3 regions of the Nesterenkonia lacusekhoensis genome follow, and region 1 is predicted to be linked to each of the others. Evidence: riboswitches for the same ligand, from Rfam matches in the RefSeq annotation. Region 1 holds a riboswitch; each other region holds the start of a gene.

Region 1 (5,001 bases):
TCAGGCCCGGCATGGCCTAAGCTGGTGATATGGCCGAGCATTTCCGTGAGGACTCCGTCGCCGCTGTCGCCGTGCGGATCGACGTCGAGCATCCGCAGGGCATGATCTTCGATCCCCACCAGCCCCAGCTGCGCGTGGACGACCTCGGGGCCGTCCGTGGTGACGGGATCTTCGAGACGATGAACGCTGTGGAGGGCGAGGTCCGGAAGTTCCAGGCACACGTGGACCGGCTGGCCCGCTCCGCCGAACTGACCGGCATCGGGATCCCGCCGGCGGAGTCCTGGCGGGCCGCAGTGGAGCTGGGCATCGAAGAGTACCGCACCCGCGGCGTGCTGCCTGAGGAGCTCTCCATCCGGCTGGTGGCCACCCGCGGTGTGGACGGCGAGCCGGCCTCTGACGACCCGGCCTTCGCCGGCACCTACTGGACCCTGCTGACCCCCATCTCGCCGGAGATGCGTGCCGGCCGGGGCAGGCCCATCGCTGTGACCCTGCTGGACCGCGGCTACGACGCTCGTGCCGCCGAACGCGCCCCCTGGCTGCTGCTGGGCGCGAAGACGCTGAGCTACGCGGTGAACATGGCCGCACTGCGCCACGCCAAGGCGACCGGGTTCGACGACGTCGTCTTCACCTCCTCCGACGGCAAGGTCCTAGAGGGCCCCACCTCCACCGTCCTGCTGGTGCACCGCGGCACCGAGGGCGAGCCGCCGCGGCTGACCACTCCGGAGCTGGAAACCGGCATCCTGCCCGGAACCACCCAGGGGGCTATCTTCGCCGCCGCGGCCGAGGCCGGCTGGCAGCTGGGCTACGGCCCGCTCACTCCGGAGGACCTCTACGACGCCGACCACGTGTGGCTGTGCTCCTCGCTGCGCTATGCGACACCCGTGGCACGGATCGAAGACCGCGAGCTCGAGGTCGACCAGGAGCTCACCGAACAGCTGACCGCATTCCTGAAGCAGGACCTGCCGGTCAACCACCCGCTGAACTGAGCGAGGATCGGAGGACGGCAGGCCCTCCTCAGCCCCAGGTCAGCGGGAGTACGCTGAGCGTATGCGTATCGCCGCCGCACAGATCGTCACAGGCCCGGACGTCCGGGAGAACCTCCGCCAGGTCGAGAAGTGGACCGAGCTCGCAGCCCGTCAGGGCGCGCGGGTGGTGGTCTTCCCCGAGGCCACCCAGCGAGCGTTCGGACATCCGCTGACCCCCATCGCCGAGCCGATCCACGGCCCCTGGGCCTCCGCGGTCAAGGAGATCGCCGAGATCAACGGCGTCATCGTGGTCGCAGGCATGTTCACCCCTGGGACCCCCAGCGCCGAAGGGCGCGACCGGGTGACCAACACGCTCATCGCCGTCGGGCACGGAGTGCACGCCTCCTACGACAAGGTCCACCTCTACGACGCCTTCGGCTTCAAGGAGTCCAAGACGGTCCAGCCCGGAGACGAACTGGTCCGGTTCGAGGTGGACGGAGTCACGCTGGGGCTGGCCACCTGCTACGACATCCGCTTTCCCGACCTCTTCACCGCCCACGCCCGCGCCGGCACCGCCGCCACGCTGGTTCCCGCCTCGTGGGGCGCCGGACCGGGCAAAGTGGAACAGTGGGAGCTGCTGGCCCGGGCCCGGGCGCTGGACTCCACACAGTACATCGTGGCCTGCGGGCAGGGTCTGCCCAGCGCCGCCGGAGTGGAAGCTCCGGAGCAGGCGCCCACCGGCGTCGGGCACTCTCTGATGGTCTCACCCACCGGCAGGGTCCTGGCCCAGGCCGGCGAGGCGCCGCAGCTGCTGACCGTGGACGTGGACCTCGAGACGGTGGAGCACACCCAGCGGCTCATCCCGGTGCTGGCCAACGCCCGCGATCTCTGAGGGCCCTTGGGCAGACTCTGCTCAATCCTGCGTCCATTGGCACGTCTGAGTCGTCAGAACGGCTCCGACCCCACTCATCTGTGCCGATGGCCGGGCCTTAGCACGGAGCGAGGGCTGGCCCGTTAGCGACACCTATGAAGATAACTGTCGCTGAGGAAGCCGCTAGCGACAGTTTGAGCCCCTCACCCCTCATCGTCTCGGTGCCCGGGGGTGTGATCAGATACGCGCGTAATTCCTGCCGAATCGGCTTCAGTTCCGCGCGTATCTGATCACACCACGTACGCAGGCCAGGTTGACGGCGCCTCTCCCCTCATCCATTGGCACAGATGGGTCGGCAGAGCGGCGCGGACCCGGCTCAAAGATGCCGATCGACGGGACGTGGACGGCCCCAGCGATTGAGAGTTCTGCGCCACTCATGGTGGGATAGGGCTGTGACACGGGGTGCCCCGTCCGGCGAGGACCGGGGCTGAGATGACACCCGTCGAACCTGATCCAGTTAGCACTGGCGAAGGGAATGTCCGGCCCAGCCGCACCCGCGAGGCTTCTGCCCGCGGATCAGCGCATCGCCGCACGGGCTGCCTTCGCCTCTGAACAGAGAGGCATGAGCGCATGACCGCTTCAACACCCACTCCCGACGCCGGCCCCGCAGCCGGCATCCCCTCCCCCGGGTCCGCACCGGCCCTGTCCGAGCAGATCGTCCTGGTCACCGGAGGGGCGCGCGGGCTCGGCGCCGCCATCTGCCGGGCATTCCTCGCCCAGGGAGCCCGCGTGGTGATCAACTACCGCTCCTCCGCCGAGGCCGCTCAGGCACTGGCCGACGAACACGCCGGCCGTGCCCTGGCCCTCCCCGCTGACGTCCGCGACCGCAGCGCCGTGGAGTCCCTGATCAGCACCGCCGCCGAGCACTTCGGCGCCCCGATCACCACCGTGGTGAACAACGCCCTGGTGGACTTCGTCTTCAACGGCGACGCCCGCTCCCACGCCGAGGAGATCACCTACGAGGAGCTCTCCGGGCAGTTCGAAGGCTCGGTGAAGGGAGCGCTGAACGTCATCCAGGCGGCCCTGCCGTCGATGGTCGACGCCGGCATCGGGCGGGTGATCAGCATCGGCACCAACCTGTTCCAGCACCCGGTGGTGCCTTACCACGACTACACCGCGGCGAAGGCCGCCCTGCTCTCACTGACCAGGACCTTCGCCGATGACCTGGGACCTTCCGGGATCACCGTCAACATGGTCTCCGGCGGCCTGCTACAGACCACCGACGCCTCCGCGGCCACACCGGAGGAGGTCTTCGAGGGCATCGCCGCGGGCACACCGCTGCGCAGCGTCACCACGCCCGAGCAGCTGGCCGATGCCGTGCTGTTCTTCGCCTCGCCGTGGGCGCGCGGAGTCACCGGGCAGAACCTGATCGTCGACGGCGGCCTGGTCAAGGGATGAGCACGAGCGCCGCTGCGGGCCGACGGCAGGCCCACTTCAACCTGTTCATCCACGGGGTCGGACATCACTCGGCCGCTTGGCGAGCCGCCGACTCCCACGCCGAACGGCTCAGGTCGGTCGAGTACTACCAGGAGCTGGCCCAGATCGCCGAGCGCGGGAAGCTCGACGCCGTCTTCTTCGCGGACGGGCATTCCACCTCCATCACGGCGGTGGAGGATGGTCCGCTCTGGCACCTGGAGCCGCTGACCCTGCTGTCCTCCTTGGCCGGGGCCACCGAACGGATCGGACTGGTCAGCACGGTCTCGGCGACCTTCTTCACGCCCTTCCACGCCGCACGCATGCTGGCCAGCCTGGACCACATCTCCGGCGGACGGATCGGCTGGAACGTGGTCACCTCCATGTTCGACGCCGAGGCGCAGAACCATGGCATGGCGCAGATGCCCGAGCACGCCGTGCGCTATGCCCGGGCGGAGGAGTTCGTCGATGTGGTGCTGGGGCTCTGGCAGTCCTGGCCGGCGTCGTCGATCCTCATCGAGCGGGAGCACCGCGCCGACGACGCCGGTGCCCCCGGACGCTATGTGGACGGCTCGCAGCTGAGCGAGCTGAACCACGACGGCGAGCACTTCAGCGTGCGCGGGCCGCTCAACGTGCCCAGCCCGCCCCAGGGCCGCCCCGTGCTGTTCCAGGCCGGAGCCTCGGAGCAGGGACGGGACCTGGCAGCGCGCCGCGCGGAGGGCATCTATGCAGTGGCCTATGACCTGGCCGCCGGGCAACAGTACCGGGGCGATGTGCGGCGCCGGATCGCGGAGCTCGGGCGGAATCCGGACTCCGTGGCGATCATGCCCGGGCTGGTCACCTATGTGGGCTCCACGATGGAGGAGGCCCGGGCCAAGCAGCGCGCCCTGGACGAGCTGCTGCCGGTGGACAGCTCGCTGCGTCAGCTCAGTGTGTTCGTGGGCCAGGACGCCTCCGCATGGGAGCTGGACGCCCCGGTGCCGGAGCTGCCGCCGCTGGAGGAGTTCAGCGGGCCCAAGGGGCGCTACGCCACCATCCTGCGGATCGTGGAGACCGAACGGCCCACAGTTCGGCAGCTGCTGGGCCGACTGGCCGCCGGCGGGGGCCACTGCACCATGGTGGGCACGCCGGAGTCGATCGCCGATGAGATCGAGCGCTGGCTGGATGAGGGCGGCGCCGACGGGTTCAACCTGATGCCGCCCTCGCTGCCCTATGGGGTGGAGGACTTCGTGGAGCAGGTGATCCCCGAGCTGCAGCGCCGCGGCCGCTTCCGGGAGGACTACGAGGGGACCACCCTGCGGGAGCACCTGAGCTGACGTTCGTGCGGGGCGCTCCGCTAGGCTGGGCGTGGAAGGAACGGCGCTGATCAGAGCATGGAGGTATCACGATGGACAAGATCATGGACAAGCTGCTGACCACAGGCATCGCGTTCGGCGGAGGCTTCGTGGCCACCAAGGTCTTCGAGACCGTCTGGAAGCAGGTCACCGGAGACGAGGACACCCCGCACGGCGACGACGACGAGAACATCTCGCTGCAGAAGGCACTGGTCTTCTCCGTCACCTCAGCCGCGATCTCCGCAGGCGTGCAGGTGCTCTCCCAGCGCGGCGCCAAGTCCGCAGTGAGGAAGATCAAGGGCGATAAGGCCGAGGTCTGATCCTCAGCTGAGAGGCCGACTCGGGACCGGCTCTTCCA
Region 2 (5,001 bases), 520 kb from region 1:
TATCAGCAGGCTCGCCAGAGGCTGGTCGCCAAGGAGTCCTCACTGCAGAAGAGCTCCGAGCGTGAGTCTCGTGGGCTGGAGAGGTGATGAGCATGGCGATGAGTGCCGAGACGAAGCGCCGGCTGTACGTGAAGCACGGGATCGGCCCGGGGAAGGAGGAGATCCAAGCCAGGCCGAAGACCGATGCGGATCGGATCAGGGAGCTGGAGCGCGAGGTGGAGAGCCTCAAGCGACTGGTTCATGGCGAGCACCGGATCAGGGCCGGCAAGCGCAGACCGTTTGGAGATAACTGGCTCTTCGTAATTGAGGGTGTGGATCAGTGATTCCAGGACACGGCGTGGCGCTGCCCGGATAGACGTCGAGGTCTTCCGATGATGGAAGTTCTCGCACACTCCATCCGAAAGACCTCGACGTGTCCAAGCCTACTTTCTCATCTCCTGACCTCACGACATTCTGCCGACTCGACTCCCTCGACCTCAATTACGAAGAGCCCGCAAACTCGGCGTGTCCTGGCACACCGCGAACTCCGCGATCCTCGCGCAGGGACATCGACTGCTGATCGACGACCCGACCCGGTTCGACGGGGTCAGCGTCATTGGTGTCGACGAACACGTCTGGCGGCACACCAGGCACGGTGACAAGTACGTCACCGTCATCATCGACCTCACTCCCATCAGCCAGAAAGCAGGCCCGGCACGCCTGCTCGACATGGTGCCCGGACGGTCGAAACAGGTGTTCAAGCAATGGTTGAAAGCCCGACCGAAAGACTGGCGTGATGGCATCGACGTCGTCGCGATGGACGGATTCTCCGGCTTCAAAACAGCCTCCGTTGAGGAACTGCCCGAGGCTGTCGAAGTCATGGACCCGTTCCACGTCGTCAAACTCGCCGGTGATGCCCTCGACGAGGTACGCCGCCGCATTCAGCAGGAGACCACCGGGCATCGCGGACGAGCAACAGACCCGTTGTATCGGGCGCGCAGGACTCTGCACACCGGTGCTGATCTGCTCACGGCCAAACAGCAGGAGAGGATCGTAAGCCTCTTCGCCGACGCCAACTTCACCGCCGTCGAAGTCACCTGGGCCGTCTATCAAGACATTGTGAGCGCCTACCGAACCAACGACGGCAACGAGGGCACAAAGCTCTTACAATCAGTCATCGACGATCTGACGACGAATCTGCCGACAGGACTGGTCGAGCTCAAACGGTTAGGACGGACTCTGAAGCGTCGAGCTGCTGATATCCTGGCGTTCTTCACCCGACCGGGAACGTCGAACGGGCCTACTGAAGCGATCAATGGCAGGCTCGAACATCTACGCGGGTCAGCGCTGGGGTTCCGCAACCTCACGCACTACATCGCGAGATGTCTGCTCGAGTCCGGTGGCTTCAGACCAGTTCTACACTCTCAATTACGATGAGCCGGTTTAGTGCTACTCCGTCATGTTGAGTACGTCGATCGGTACGGTGTCTTGGGGATGGAATAAGTCGAGATCGACAGTCACCAAAACACCCGGATCGTCACGGCACCAGCGTGAGCATCAGATACGCAACAGGCTTGGTGACCTGCGGGTGATCAGATTCGAGGAGAACACGTTCGGTAAGGCTTGCGTGTTCCGTGCGGACCATATATAGCACGGTCATCGCCCTGCGGGCGCCCCCATTGTCGACGCTACCGGTCTGTCCCACAGGAGACGGTGGCCTTCCACGCACATGCCACTGGCGATCCGACGTCCCCATCCCACGGTTTTGCTCGCACCCGGTGATCGCACCCAGGAACACGTGCGAGATTGTCTCGTGCTCCGAGGAGGGCTGACATACTGCGGGAGTATGTCGCTGCGGGTTTCTGTTAAGCTCGTGGCACTCTAGACGTTGGCTAGCACCTTCGATACAGTCGTTCAACGACACGGGGTGCCCGAGAATGGGCTGAGATTACACCCGAGAACCTGATCGAATTAGCATTCGCGAAGGGATGTCAGTGCTCTGATGGGTCACATCTTTCGGCTCCGGTGGAGTGGGTGAACGCCAGGCCTCATTCTTGTCGCACGACCGTGTTCTGATCTCTTCTAGTCGCTTCTACACAACGTCGGAAAGGACGAGAGGACACTATGAGCCAACGATTCAGTCAAGAACTTCTCGAGACCAACCGGGAGACCTGGGAGCAAGCCATTAACCACCGGTTTGTGACCGAGCTTTTTGAAGGCTCTGTTGATGATGAGGTCATGGCCGGGTATCTGGACCAAGACTACCGCTTTTTTGAAGCCTTCTTGCAACTGCTTGGTGCCGCTATTACCACCGCAGATCGCCTCGAAGCACGGTTGCGCTACGCCAGTTTCGCTGGGGAGATGGCTAACAGCGAGGACACCTACTTCCAGCGGGCCTTCGAGGCTTTGGGTGTGAGCGATGAGCTCCGCGCTGCTACTCCGGACACCCCGAGTGCAGCCGGATTCTGCGATCTGATGCGAGAGGCTGCCGCGTCTCAAAACTACAGTGCCGTTGTGGCGGTCTTGATGGTCACCGAATGTCTCTACCGGGACTGGGCGGCCAAAGCCCCGCAGAACCGGCCCGAAAGCTTTATCTATCACGAGTGGATCACCCTGCACGATAACGCCGATTTCCTGGACTTTGCGACGTTTCTGGAACAAGAGGCGGACCGCTCTGGGGCCCAGGATGCCCAGACTGCTCACGACTACTTCCGTCGGGCGGTGGAGCTAGAACTCGCTTTCTTTAATGACACCTACACATACCCGCTGAACGGAATTCACGCATGACCTTGTTCCACGACCTTAAAGAGGCCAATCTTGAGGTATGGCAGTCCTATACCCGCCACGAATTTATCCGCAAACTCGCTGATGAGTCCCTGGAATTGGCAGCGTTCCAGCGCTATTTGATTCAGGACTACCACTTTTTGATTCACTTTGCCCGAGCCTACGGTCTAGCCGTGTACAAACAGACCACCTTGGAAGGTATTCAGCACTCCATGGACGGGCTCAAGAATATTGTCTGGGAGACCGGGTTACATACCTCGATGACCGCTGAATGGGGTATTAGCCCAGAGGAGCTCAACGCCACGCCCGAGGATCTGGGCACGGTGGCATACACCCGCTATGTGATTGACACCGCGGTGACTGGCACCCTGCTTGATTTGTACGTGTCGCTGTCTCCGTGCCTGATTGGATACGCCGAGATTGGCGCCGAAATCGCCCACGTATTGGAAGATAATCCAGACCACCCATATCGGCAATGGATCGAAACATATATCGACCCGCAGTTCGTTAAGGCCTCGGAAGAAGAAATCAAGAACCTCGACACGCTTGCCGGTGAGGGGCCGTTGTCTGAACAACGCTTTGCCGAGCTGTCACGGATCTTTGCCACGGCCTCGCGTCTCGAGGCAGAGTTCTGGCAACAAGCGCTGTGAACAACACTGTGACGCTTAGGCTCGCATGGCCATGTGATGGACAGGTCCGTGTCCGGTCTGCGGAGCGTAGGAGAGTTCCCATTCTGCTCCAGCGGCCAGGGCACGGGTCAAGTCGGTCTGCCCTTGACCAATGGCTGAAGACAGCGTGCACCCGGTGCCGTGGGTATTGCGGGTCGTGACGCGGGGAACCTTCAAGGAGTGCGCCGCACCGTCAATGACCACGACGTCGGTGATTTCTGGATCGTTATGGTCCAAGTGTCCGCCTTTGACTATGACCGCTCGTGGCCCGTGCTGGGCAAGAGCATGGGCTTGCCGGGCCATGTGCTCGAGTGTTTCGGCAGGTGATTCACCATGTCCAGAGCGGCATCATCGTCGGAGAGCGTGTCACCGCTGGTGGCCACCAGCACCGGGTCCAGCACGATCACACCAAACCTTGTGTGAGGCTCGGCAATGATTTTCGCGGTGGCTTCCACCGTTGCGGCAGAGCCGAGCATCCCAATTTTGGTGGCATCAACCGGAAGATCATCGAGCACCGAGGCGATCTGGGTCCGGAGGCCCTCCTGATCTGATCGCGTTCAGTTGTGGTGGCGGTGACGGGATAAGAGCCCTAGCGGCCAGATAACTGCTCATGCCACGGGTGTGACCCGGGGTGGTGAGCCCAGCAATCAGCAGCCGATACATGGATAGGTGATCGACAGTGGCACAGACCGAAACCCCGCTTCAGCAGCGGATGCGCCAGCAGCAGGGCGATGCGGAGTTCTCTCGCAACGTGAAGTCTCAGGCCGAGCAGCACCGGCTGATGGAGCAGCTCAACGAGCAGCAGCGCCAGCAAGAGCGCGACCAGGAGCGTCAGCTCCAGGATCAGGAGCAGGAAGCTGCTCAGCGTGAGGCCGCAGAGCAGGAGCGGCTGGCCCAGGAGGCCCGCGAGGAGCAGCAGCGTGAGCAGGAGATCGCAGAGCGTGAGGCTGCCGAGATGGACGCCCGCGAGACCGAGCAGGCTGAGCGTGACTCCCGGGAGGCATCAGAGCGAGAGGAGCAGTCCCAGGAGCAGGAGCGTCAGCCCTCCTCCCGTGAGCTGTTCGCCAAGCAGGCGGATCGCTCCCGTGAGACTGCACAGAGCCGAGGTCTCGGCCGGTGAGCGGCAAATCCTCCTCGAATGAGAAAACCCCCGGAGATCTGATCTCCGGGGGTTACTCGTGTGTGCGGTGAGGATCAGTTCTCGAAGAAGTCGTCGTCCTCCTCGGAGTCCTCGTCATCGGTGTCGCCGTCGCCCTCGCCTGAGTAGTCCCAGCCGAGGTCCTCGGTGCCCTCCTCGTTGGCGCCGTACATCTCGGTCATGGTGCCGTCGGAGGTGATGAAGAACTTCTCGGGACCGTTGGACTGCAGCGCTACCTCGAGAGAGTCCACGTCGAGGGGTTCCATGATGGTTTCGCCGGACTCATCATCAAACTCACCGGTGGAGATCTCCAGCTCCCGGCCCTGTAGCTCGCGGAAGACGATCTCGGCGATCTCGGGACCGACCTCCTCCAGGTGCTCAGGGTCCTCGAAACGCTGCATGAACACGGTGATCTCTTCCTCGCCGTCGAAC
Region 3 (5,001 bases), 1.2 Mb from region 1:
CCATGGTCACCGCCAGCCGGGTGGCGGTGCGGATGGCCTGGACCAGCAGCCCGAAGATCTGTGAGAGCGTGCTGGCCAGCCGGGAGCCGAAGCCGCGCCCCCTGCCCAGACCCCGGGCCCGCCGCGCATGACCCAATGTGGTCCACTGGGCGGCCAGCATCCCCATCAGCCGCATGGCCGCCAGGGCGCCGAGCACGAACCGCGCCGGCAGCTTCAGCTGCTGGGCCAGGGAGTCGGCCAGGTCGGTGGGATCGGTGGTGGACAGGATGATCACACTGGGCAGCACCATGGCGAAGCCGCGCAGCCCCAGAGCCAGGCCCAGCATCACCGAGCCGGTGCTCACTGTGGTGAAGCCGAAGTCCACCAGCACGCGTCCCGATTCCTCCCCGGCGATGGCGGTGCCCCAGACCGCCAGCAGCGCCCCGACGGCGAAGGGCCAGATCCGCCGCATCAGCGCCAGCGGACGGATCCCCGCCAGAGGCAGCAGGGCGAAGCAGCCCAGGACCACCACCGCCGCGGAGACCAGGTCGATGGAGGCCACCAGGGCCAGGGTGATCAGCACCAGGACGATCAGTTTGCCCAGCGGGCCGCGCCGGCCCAGCCAGGAGGTGGAGCGGACGGCGCCGAAGCCCGGCAGCTCAGGGGAGGAGGCCTCAGGGGTCTCATCCGAGGGCTGACCCGGCGAGGCGGCGGCGCGGCTGTGCTCCGTCACCTCCAGGCGCCTGGCCTGCAGTGCGGTCAGCAGATCCTCGTCATGGGTCACTGCGATGACCGCCCCGCCGGCGTCGAGATGATCGCGCAGCAGGGTCACCAGATCGGCGAAGGCGGCGGCATCCTGACCCGTGGTCGGCTCATCCAGCAGCAGAAGCTCAGCCCCGGAGGCCAGGGCGGTGCCCACGGAGAGCCGCCGCTTCTCGCCGCCGGAGAGGGTGAAGGGGTTGGCCTCGGCCACATGGTTCAGCCGCAGCTGATGGAGCAGGTCCTGCCGGTGCTCCAGCTCCTCAGCCACTGTGGCGCGGAGGAACTGATGCTCGGGCTCCTGGAAGACCATCCCCGAATGTCTGATGAGCTCCTGGGAGGTCATGGCCTCCGGATCCGGCTCCAGGCGGCCGCCATGACGCGGGATCAGCCCGGCCAGTGTCAGCAGCAGCGTGGACTTCCCGACGCCGTTGGGCCCGGTGATGGCCACCGCCTCACCGCCTCGGATGCTCAGCTCCACTCCGCTGAGCACCGGGGCAGGTGGCTGGCGGCTTCGCCAGGTGGTGGTGGGCGGATGCCGATGGACGGCGAGTTCCTCGGCCCGGAGCAGAGTCTCGCCGGTGGGAGAGAGCCCAGTATGAGAAGGCGGAGACCAGTCGGGCAGCACGGCGAGGAAACGATCTGGGCTGTGTGGGTCTGGGGACCTCTGATCGGCGCTGCCGAGCCCCGCTCCGCTGCCGGCCTGTCCGGCGTCGAGGCTGATGACACGGTCCATCGCGGCCGCCCAGCGGTGGGTGCGGTGCTCCACCACCAGCAGAGTGGCCCCGGTGGCCTCAGCTGCGGAGAGTACGGCGTCGCGGACCTGGAGGGCGCCGTCTGGGTCCAGGTTGGCGGTGGGCTCGTCCAGCAGGAGCAGCCCCGGGCGCATCGCCAGGATCCCGGCCAGTGCCAGGCGCTGCTTCTGCCCGCCCGAGAGCTGGGCGGTGGGATGTTCCAGCGGCAGGTGCTCCAACCCCACGGCCTGCAGCGCCTCGCGGACCCGGTCCGGGATCTCCTCGCGGGGCACCGCCAGGTTCTCCGGGGCGAAGGCCACGTCATCGCCCACTCGGGAGAGCACCACGGCCGCCTCGGGATCCTGCTGCATCAGACCGGCCCGGCCGCGGACTTCGGCGGGCTCTGCCCCGTCGATCAGCAGCCGTCCCGAGGTGCTCGCCCCCTCGGCGGGGAGCACTCCGGCCAAGCCGTGCAGCAGCGTGGACTTCCCAGAGCCGGAGGCCCCGGTGATCAGCACCTTCTCCCCGGGACGGATGTCCAGGCTGAGCTCCTCCACCGCGGGGGAGCTGCGGTCCGGATGCTGCCAGGTCCAGGACTCGGCGCGCACTGCGGCACCGGGCGGGGCCTCCGCGCTCGCAGTCTCCGTGCACGCCGTCTCCGGCGAGCTCCATCCAGCCGGTGAGGCTGTCGGCTCCGCCTCCTGTCGGAGATCTTCCGTCTCCCTCACAGCCCGGCCCCTCACAGGACGGGTTCGCGGTGGGCACCGCGGGAGGACAGCGGGCTGAGCACACCGGTTCGGGCCAGGCTGCGGGTTCCCACCCAGGGGAGCAGACCCGCGATCACCGCCCCGGAGAGCGCGAAGCAGCTGATGTGGATGATCGTCTCCAGCGGCGCGTAGGCATAGGAGTGGAGCACGAAGTGATAGTTGATGCCGCCCAGCAGTCCCGCCGCAGCTCCGCCCAGCAGGGCAGGGGGCAGGCTGAACCGGCGGTAGAGCAGCGCCAGGAAGATCAGCTCCGCACCCAGGCCCTGGAAGAATCCGGCCACCAGCACGGTCAGACCGGCCTGGGCGCCCAGCAGCGCGGAGATCGCGGCGGCCACCAGCTCGCAGTACAGGGCGGCTCCGGGCTTGCGGATGACCAGGGCGCCGAGCACTGCGGGGAAGAGCCACATGCCGTGGACCAGGGTCTCCACCGGCGGATAGACAGCGAAGAGGTTGCCCACCAGGTGATAGCTGAGGTTCCAGCCCCAGAAGATCACGCCGGAGGCCACGGCGAGCGTGGAGGCGACGAGGATATCGGCCACGCTCCAGCGCATGGTGCGGCGGGTGCGGGCAGGTGATGGATGCGCTGAGGGCGCAGAGATAGGCATATGCGACTCCCTTCGCAGGTTCTAACCTGGGCAGGTTCTAGGGTCTGGGCCGTGAGCCCACTCTCAGCGCCTGGCCGCATGCCTGCGGCGGACGCTCCCCTGTCGGACAAGGATGTTCAGTTGTGCCGTTCACAGTAGCACCGGCCAGGTCAGCGGTCCATGTCCCCGCCGAGCGATAGCGTGGTCCCATGCGATGGCTCCACACCTCTGACTGGCACCTCGGCCGCGGCTTCCACGGGTATTCGCTGCAGAGCGCCCAGCAGGAGATGCTGGAGACGGTCTGCGCCACCGTCGCTGAGGAGACCGTGGATGTCCTGCTGATCGCCGGTGACGTCTATGACCGCGCGCTGCCTCCGGAATGGGCGGTCCGTGAGCTCGAGTCCTGCCTGGAGGAGCTGGTGGCCGGCGGCACCCGGGTCATCATCACCTCGGGCAACCATGACTCGGCCCAGCGCCTGGGCTTCGGCCGCGGCCTCATGGGGGCCGCCGGAGTTCATCTGCGCACCTCACTGGAGGATGCCTTCACCCCGGTGGAGATCCCCGACGCCGGTCAGGAGGCTTCGTCGCAGGAGACTCCGGGACAGGCGCCCGAGTCGGCGCCGCTGACGCTGGTCTACGGTGTGCCGTATCTGGAGCCGGCCCTGATCCGTGAGCAGCTCGGCCTGGACCGTGCTGATCACACCTCGGTGATGACCGAGGTGGTCCGCCGCATCTGGGAGGACGTGGGCGCTCGCCGTGAGCATCTGGGGCAGCGGCGCACGGTGCGCGTGGTGCTTATGGCTCATCTCTTCGCCGCCCGCGGTGTGGGGTCGGATTCTGAACGGACCATCGGGGTGGATGCTCCTGCCGGGGAACAGATGGATCATCAGGAGCACACTGCCGGTGGGCTGGCTGTGGTGCCGCTGGAGCTCTTCGACGGCTTCGACTACGTGGCCCTGGGACATCTGCATGGCCGGCAGAAGCTCTCCCAGACCGTGCGCTACAGCGGCTCTCCGCTGCGCTTCTCCTTCTCCGAGACCCGCCAGGCCAAAGGGGCCTGGCTGTGGGACTCGCAGGACTGGGAGCAGATCCGCGCCGTGGACTGGTCCATCGGCAGGCCGTTGGCTCAGCTGAAGGGCTCCATCGAAGAGATCCTGGAGCCGGAGACTGTGCAGCAGCACCAGGAGGCCTATCTGCAGGTGACGCTGACCGATCCGGTCCGTCCCGAGCGGGCCTATCAGCGGGTGCGGGAGGCGTATCCGCAGCTGTGCTCCTTCACGCACAGCGGGACCGAGCAGCAGACTCTGCGCACTTACTCCTCCGCCGTGGAGGAGGCGGTCTCCGAGGCTGAGATCATCACCGGCTTCCTCGAACACGTCCGGGGCCGCGGTCCTGCTGAGCAGGAGCAGCAGCTGCTGGAGGAGGCGCTGCAGGCGGTCCGGCTTCAGAGCGGAGCTGAGGCCCGATGAAGCTGCACCTGCTGACCCTGCAGGCCTTCGGCCCGTTCCCGGGCACTGAGATCATCGACTTCGACGCACTGAGCGAGGACGGGCTCTTTCTGCTCAACGGCCGGACCGGATCCGGCAAAACCTTCATCCTCGACGCTGTGACCTTCGCCCTCTACGGTCAGGTGGCCGGCGAACGCAGCGTCACGCGGCTGCGCAGCGACCACGCCGCGCCCGGGGCAGTGCCTCAGGTCAGCCTGGAGTTCACCCTCAGCGGCAGACGCTACCGGGTCACTCGCAGCCCGCAGCACATGCGGCCCAAGCAGCGCGGCACCGGCTTCATCCAGGAGAACCAGAAGGCCCATCTGGAGGTCCAGGAAGCCGGAACATGGAGCGCCGCCGCCAATGGTTCTCAGGCAGTGGGCAAGGAGCTGGGCGAGATCCTTCCTCTGGATCGTCACCAGTTCACCAAGGTCATCCTGCTGCCGCAGGGGGACTTCGCCGAATTCCTCCATTCCAGCAGCAGCGAGAAGCAGCAGCTGTTGGAGCGCCTGTTCGACACCAGCACCTTTCAGCAGCTGGAGCAGCACCTGCGGGAACAGGCCAAAGAGGCCAAGGGCCAGGTGGAGGAGGCCAACCGGGAGATCGAGGCCCTCCGCTCATCTGTGCTGGATGGTGCCCAGCAGCTCACCGGGGTCGACTTCTCTCAGGAGCAGCCGCCTGAGCGGGAACC

What was found. A riboswitch is a leader RNA that binds a small molecule or an ion and turns the genes downstream of it on or off. The one in region 1 is predicted to bind thiamine pyrophosphate.
Region 2: it holds a riboswitch for thiamine pyrophosphate, as region 1 does, so the genes downstream of both, JOF45_RS12645 (TenA family protein) here and JOF45_RS10035 (3-oxoacyl-ACP reductase) in region 1, are expected to answer to the same signal.
Region 3: it holds a riboswitch for thiamine pyrophosphate, as region 1 does, so the genes downstream of both, JOF45_RS04420 (ECF transporter S component) here and JOF45_RS10035 (3-oxoacyl-ACP reductase) in region 1, are expected to answer to the same signal.

Annotation. Positions count from the first base shown of each region.
Region 1 covers NZ_JAGINX010000001.1:2,126,263-2,131,263, forward strand. The annotation lists gene JOF45_RS10025 (aminotransferase class IV) at 30-986, shown strand; gene JOF45_RS10030 (carbon-nitrogen hydrolase family protein) at 1,048-1,857, shown strand; TPP riboswitch at 2,285-2,389, shown strand; gene JOF45_RS10035 (3-oxoacyl-ACP reductase) at 2,467-3,294, shown strand; gene JOF45_RS10040 (LLM class flavin-dependent oxidoreductase) at 3,291-4,625, shown strand; gene JOF45_RS10045 (DUF4235 domain-containing protein) at 4,697-4,963, shown strand.
Region 2 covers NZ_JAGINX010000001.1:2,648,426-2,653,426, reverse strand. The annotation lists gene JOF45_RS12660 (relaxase/mobilization nuclease domain-containing protein) at 1-87, shown strand, start outside; gene JOF45_RS12655 (hypothetical protein) at 87-323, shown strand; partial or broken gene JOF45_RS12650 (ISL3 family transposase) at 484-1,416, shown strand; TPP riboswitch at 1,893-1,985, shown strand; gene JOF45_RS12645 (TenA family protein) at 2,104-2,766, shown strand; gene JOF45_RS12640 (TenA family protein) at 2,763-3,413, shown strand; partial or broken gene thiD (bifunctional hydroxymethylpyrimidine kinase/phosphomethylpyrimidine kinase) at 3,429-3,946, opposite strand; gene JOF45_RS12625 (hypothetical protein) at 4,111-4,551, shown strand; gene JOF45_RS12620 (hypothetical protein) at 4,626-5,001, opposite strand, start outside.
Region 3 covers NZ_JAGINX010000001.1:912,305-917,305, forward strand. The annotation lists gene JOF45_RS04415 (ATP-binding cassette domain-containing protein) at 1-2,200, opposite strand, end outside; gene JOF45_RS04420 (ECF transporter S component) at 2,212-2,844, opposite strand; TPP riboswitch at 2,835-2,955, opposite strand; gene JOF45_RS04425 (exonuclease SbcCD subunit D) at 3,033-4,292, shown strand; gene JOF45_RS04430 (AAA family ATPase) at 4,289-5,001, shown strand, end outside.